2 regions of the Rahnella sp. PCH160 genome follow, and region 1 is predicted to be linked to the other one. Evidence: predicted binding sites of a transcription regulator. Region 1 holds the regulator's gene; the other holds the start of a gene.

Region 1 (3,135 bases):
CGTCAGTGTCAGCAGGTCGCGAACGGCTGGCGCGGAGAATTGCGGGTGGCCGTCGACCGTATCGTTAAACCTGCCCGGACGCGGCGACTGGTGCTGGATTTCTACCGGCATTTCCCGGACACCGAGCTCATCATTCATTCGGAAGTCTTCAACGGTGTCTGGGACGCCCTGGTTGACGGGCGGGCAGATGTTGCTATTGGCGCGACGCGAGCGATCCCCGTCGGAGGACGTTTCAGTTTCCGCGATATGGGGTTTATGGACTGGCATTGCGTGGTCAGCGCACAGCATCCGCTTGCGCAAAACACGGGTGTATTGACTGACGAACAGCTGCGACCTTATCCGGCGCTTTGTCTGGAAGACACGTCACGGACATTGCCAAAGCGCGATACCTGGACGCTGGATAACCAGCGAAGGTTGGTGGTTCCCGACTGGACGTGCGCGCTGGAATGTCTGAACGAAGGTTTATGCGTAGGGATGATGCCGGTTCACCGGGTGACACCCTGGATTGAACAGCAGAAATTGCGGGTTCTGGCGCTGGAAAATACTTTCCCTGATAGCCCGTGTTGCCTGACGTGGGATCAAAGCAATCCGTCGCCTTCACTGGCGTGGCTGCTGGATTATATGGGGGATATGGAGACGATGAACCGGGAGTGGTTGCGCGATTGATGAAAAAAACGCCTGCATCGCAGGCGTTCATTGAAAATTAACGGCGGTAGTCGCGGAACGGGCCGTCGGCGACGGAACGGCGTTCAACCAGTTTCGGATGCACTTCAATAGTCTGCGATTCTTCGCGCTTACTGATAATTCTGTCCAGCAGCATGGTAAAGGCCATTTCACCCAGACGTTCTTTCGGCTGGTGAACCGTCGTCAGCGCAGGCGAGAAATAACGCGCATTACGCACGTTGTCATAACCAATCACGGAAATATCCTGCGGTACGCGCAGACCAAGCTCATCGGCAGCACAAATTGCGCCCATCGCCATCACGTCTCCGCCACAGAACACAGCCGTCGGGCGGTGTTTCTGCATCAGAATTTTGTGCATGGCCTGATACCCTGATTCCGGCTCAAAATCGCCCTGAACCACCCATTCTTCACGAAGAGGGATATTGGCTTCCGTCAGCGCTTTAACAAAACCCTGGAAGCGGCCGCCGCCGGTGTTTCGCGCCAGTTGCCCCGGAATGACGCCGATATCGCGATGACCGCGCTCAATCAGATAACGTCCGGCCATATAGCCGCCTTCGAACGCGTTATCGATGATACTGTCGGTGAAATTCTTACGCGCTTCGCCCCAGTCCATCACGACCATCGGGATGGAACGGTATTCTTCGAGCATATTCAGCAATTCGTCCGGATATTCCGCGCACATCACCAGTAAACCATCGACGCGTTTTTGCGCCAGCATTTGCAGGTAGGCCTGCTGTTTCTCCAGATTATTGTGTGAGTTACACAAAATCAGCGTATAGCCTTTTGAGAAACAGCTGTTTTCCACGGCCTCGATCACTTCGGCGAAGTAGGGCGCTTCGCTGGATGTTGCCAGCAGACCGATAGTTTTGGTGTTATTGACCTTCAGACTGCGTGCCACGGCGCTGGGAGAATAGTGCAACTCTTTGATTGCAAGGAGAACCGCGGCTCGGGTTTCTTCGGCGACGAAACGGGTTTTATTGATGACGTGCGACACGGTTGTGGTGGAAACGCCAGCGCGCTTTGCGACATCTTTAATCGTTGCCATGTAAAAAATGACTCCTGTGCTCACGTGTATCAGCACGTTAGCATTATGTTAATCGTTTGCTTGCGTGGATTTGACTGCTGACTTAGAAAAGGGCAGTGAAATCGTTGGGTGGATTCTTCAGGATGAGGCGTGAAATGCTCTCGGGTGAAATCGACCGGCACACAGGCGTGGTAACCGACAATTTTCACTTATAATGCAGGAAAGTGGAAGTAAAATTGTCATGAGCCTGTTGTTATTCAGCACAAGATTTTAAATGTGAATTATGAGAAAATGCGTTGGCACACATTTAGTGTGGCTAAATGAACGCCACAATTTGATCCGTAAGGGGGTTTGATGGACAGCAACCTGAAATTTTCTTTGATCACTACGATCTGCGCTTTGCTTATGATTATGGCTTTCAGCTTCACCGCAATCATGAATTGATCTGCGCGAAAGCCGCAATAAAAAAGGGCGATACCTATAACAGGAATCGCCCTTTTCAATTTTACGCAGTGGCCCTTTGCGCCGATACTCTTCCCTGCAGAAACTCTTCGTTAAATGCTATTCAATGGCTGATTAGCGAAACTTCAGACTTAACGAATTGTTTATTATCGGATCGTCTTAGGGGTCATTACCCGTCGTGCGCCAACATAATGGTCTTGCCAGTAATCTTCACCCAGTGAGGTGATTTTAATGTCTTCGCCGGTACGTGGTGACTGGATAAACTTCCCGTTTCCAACGTAAACACCAACATGGTCGGCGGCACCGCGGTTATTAATTCGGAAGAACACCAAATCGCCGGATTCTAATTCACCCCGTTTGACCGGAGCCGCATCGCGCAAGTGGTACATTTCATTGGCTGTGCGAGGCATTTTTATTCGGATCAGATCTTTGTAGGCGTAGTAAACCAGTCCGCTGCAATCAAAACCTGTATTCGGTGAGGTCCCGCCCCAGCGATAAGGTTTGCCGACCTGGTGCATCAGTTTTGTCATGGCAGTTTGCTGTGCGTGCTGATAACGTTTTTTGTGCGTTGCGCTGAGCGTTATCGGTTTACTGTCTTCTTCATGCAACTTCTTGCCTTTGCGGTGACGGCCATAGGCTTCTTTTTTGCTGACCTTTTTACTGCTGTTTTTAGCGAGAGAGCGGGTTTCCGTTTCTTTTTCTGCTTTCGCCCCGGCCCGCGTTGTCTTGAGTGTTTTTTCTTTTTTACTTTCTACTTTACTCTCGGCCCGCGTCGTTTTTACTGTTTTTTCTGAAGATGTCTTTCGCTTAACCAGTTCGGTGCTTTTGACTTTCTTCTTCGAAATTTTTTCCTGAGTTTTAGGTTCTGAAACCGGCGCGACTTTGGTTTTCTTACTGGTTTTCGCAGCCACGGTTTTTCGCTTTCGACGCTCTTCCGGTGCGACCTGGTTGACATGACTCTTTCG
Region 2 (3,135 bases), 4.1 Mb from region 1:
GAAGTTAAGCAGCGCTTCGAGGCGGCCCTGAGACACTTCCGGCTGATATGGCGTGTACGCAGTGTACCAGCCCGGATTTTCCAGCATGTTGCGCAGGATAACCGGCGGCGTCAGCACCGCGCTGTAACCCATACCAATGTAGGATTTATAACGCTGGTTCTGGCTGGCAATGGCTTTCAGCTCAGCCAGCGCCTGATGTTCTGTCACGGCATCGCCGACGGCCGGTGGCCCCGGCAACTGGATATCGACCGGAACGATCTGCTGGATCAGCGCGTTTAACGAGTCTGCACCGACCGTTTCCAGCATCTGTTGCTGCTGCTGAGAAGACGGACCAATGTGACGGCCGATAAAGGCTTCGTTGTTTTCGAGTTGGCTGAGAGTCTGAGTCATTTGCTACGCATTCCTGAAATCTGCTGGAGGTGTCTTGGGATACTGACAAAAGCTACGGGTCTTGAATTCGCCCCGCAAACGGGTTGCGGGGCGCGCATTGCAGTCTTGCTTATTCTTCGATTGAAGCTGAGTAGGCTTCTGCATCCAGAAGGTTAGCCAGTTCGGCTTCGTCTGAGGCTTTAATCTGGAACAGGAAACCTGCGCCGTACGGCTCGCTGTTGACCAGCTCCGGAGAACCTTCCAGTTCGCCGTTCACGGCAACGATTTCGCCGCTGATTGGGGAGTAAATATCGGACGCCGCTTTAACGGATTCCGCGACCGCGCAGTCTTCACCTGCGGCAACTTCACGACCCACTTCTGGCAGGTCTACAAAGACCATATCGCCCAGTAATTCCTGTGCGTGTTCGGTGATCCCTACGGTGTAAACGCCGTTGCCTTCTGAACGCACCCACTCGTGGGAAGACGCGTATTTCAAATCTGCTGGCACATTGCTCATCTTAATCTCCTGAAAACGTTTTAAATTTTTATAAATCAGCTAATCGAATGGGTTACTGCGCCAGCGGTTTGCCGTGACGGACAAAGCCTGGTTTGGTGACTTTTACCGGCATTTCGCGGTTACGGATTTGGACAATAGCGTTTTCGCCAATGCCCGCCGGAACGCGTGCCAGAGCAATACTGTAGCCGAGAGTCGGGGAGAATGAGCCGCTGGTGATCACGCCTTCCTGCGTATTGCCCGCGCCGTCGGTGAATCGCACCGGCAGTTCGTTACGCAGCACGCCTTTCTCTGTCATCACTAAACCGACAAGGTGTTCGGTGCTCTGCTCGCGCTGTCTTTCCAGTGCGTCACGGCCAATAAAGTTGCGGTCTTCCGGTGCCCACGCAATGGTCCAGCCCATGTTGGCCGCCAGCGGTGAAACGCCTTCATCCATTTCCTGACCGTAAAGATTCATGCCTGCTTCCAGACGCAGCGTGTCACGCGCGCCGAGCCCGGCTGGTTTAACGCCCGCGGCCAGCAATTTCTGCCAGAAATCAGCAACCTGCTCTTGCGGCAATGCGATTTCATAGCCTGCTTCGCCGGTGTAGCCGGTCGTGGCAATAAAGAGGTCGCCCGCCTGCACGCCGAAGAACGGTTTCATGCCGGCAACGGCGTGTTTTTGTTCTGCGGTGAACAGCGTTTCCGCTTTTTCTTTCGCCTGCGGCCCCTGAACAGCAACCAGCGCTAAGTCATCACGCACGGTCAGTTCGATGCCGTACGGTTCTGCATGCTGCGAAATCCATGCCAGATCCTTTTCGCGGGTCGCGGAATTCACCACCAGGCGGAAATAATCTTCAGTGAGGAAGTAAACAATCAGGTCGTCGATCACGCCGCCGGACGCATTGAGCATACCGGTGTACAGGGCTTTGCCCGGGACGGTGAGTTTGGCGACGTCATTCGCCAGAAGGTAACGGAGGAATTCGCGGGTCCGTGCGCCGTGAAGATCAACGATGGTCATGTGCGAGACGTCAAATATACCGGCGTCCTGACGCACAATGTGGTGCTCATCCAGCTGCGAGCCGTAATGCAAAGGCATCATCCAGCCGTGGAAATCGACCATACGCGCACCGCACGCCACGTGTTGTTCATAAAGCTGAGTCTGCTTAACCATCTTATTCCTCATGACGAAAAGGCTGCCTGAAAATGTAAAAATGACAGGGAGCGCAAACGATACCCTTTGTCTGAACTTACCACTGAATCCCCCTGCTAACCATAAGATAAAATATGCGGAGCAGAACGAATGTCAGTAATTTCTCAGGGGCATTGTGCAGAGTTTTTGACTGGTAAACTGGGGTTTGTGGCGCAAAATCTACAAATAAACAGCAAAAGTATCGATGTTATATAACGGCGAGGCCGGATTTCTCACCCTTTTCAGAATGGAGAATCCGGCCTCGGATTAGAAAAAATAATGGTAAAACCGAGCTGAAATTAGATTATTTCAATCGAAGTGAATCATCCCGCAACCATTCTGGAAGATCGTTCAGCCCCATCGCCTGACGGACCAGTTGCGGTTTCACGCCCGGCAAGGAATCCGCCAGCGTCAGGCCGATATCACGCAGTAATTTCTTCGCCGGATTATCCCCGGCAAACAGTTCACGGAAGCCCTGCATCCCCGCCAGCATCAGTGCCGCGCTGTGTTTACGGCGGCGCTCGTAACGGCGCAGATACATGTGCTGGCCGAAATCCTTGCCTTCTTTTTGCAGGCGTTTAATTTCAGAAGCCAGCTCAGCGGCGTCCATAAAGCCTAAATTAACGCCCTGCCCGGCCAGCGGATGCACGGTGTGCGCCGCATCGCCCACCAGCGCCAGACGCGGCGCGGCAAAGCTGCGGGCATAACGACCGGTCAGCGGGAAGGTCACGCGTTCGCTTTCGACAGCACAAACGCCCAGACGCAGGTCAAATGTGCTGGCGAGAATTTTATTGAATTCCTCCGGTGCCAGGGCGCTCAGACGCTGCGCTTCATCCGGTGAAACCGACCAGACGATGGAAGACAAATGCGGATCTGCCAGCGGCAGGAACGCCAGAATACCTTCACCGTGGAAAACCTGTCTTGCAACAGACTGGTGCGGCTTTTCGGTGCGAATGGTCGCAACCAGTGCATGATGGCGGTAATCCCAGAACGTCAGCGGGATATCGGCGTGCTGACGCAGCCACGACTGTGCACCATCAGCGCCGACCACTAAACGCGCGCTAAGCTGACGGTCATCACT

Evidence for each region. Region 1 encodes PurR, which represses purine synthesis genes. Its sites were predicted from a motif close to CANGCAAACGTTTGCNTG; they were not measured.
Region 2: a site for PurR is predicted at 2,092-2,109, ahead of gcvT (glycine cleavage system aminomethyltransferase GcvT). Genes of this name have one in related genera too.

What each region holds. Positions count from the first base shown of each region.
Region 1 covers NZ_JBLOGT010000001.1:4,102,019-4,105,153, reverse strand. The annotation lists gene punR (DNA-binding transcriptional activator PunR) at 1-666, shown strand, start outside; gene purR (HTH-type transcriptional repressor PurR) at 704-1,729, opposite strand; gene cydH (cytochrome bd-I oxidase subunit CydH) at 2,063-2,152, shown strand; gene ACM5QY_RS19060 (NlpC/P60 family protein) at 2,317-3,135, opposite strand, start outside.
Region 2 covers NZ_JBLOGT010000001.1:47,186-50,320, forward strand. The annotation lists gene gcvP (aminomethyl-transferring glycine dehydrogenase) at 1-390, opposite strand, end outside; gene gcvH (glycine cleavage system protein GcvH) at 500-886, opposite strand; gene gcvT (glycine cleavage system aminomethyltransferase GcvT) at 939-2,036, opposite strand; gene ubiI (FAD-dependent 2-octaprenylphenol hydroxylase) at 2,359-3,135, opposite strand, start outside.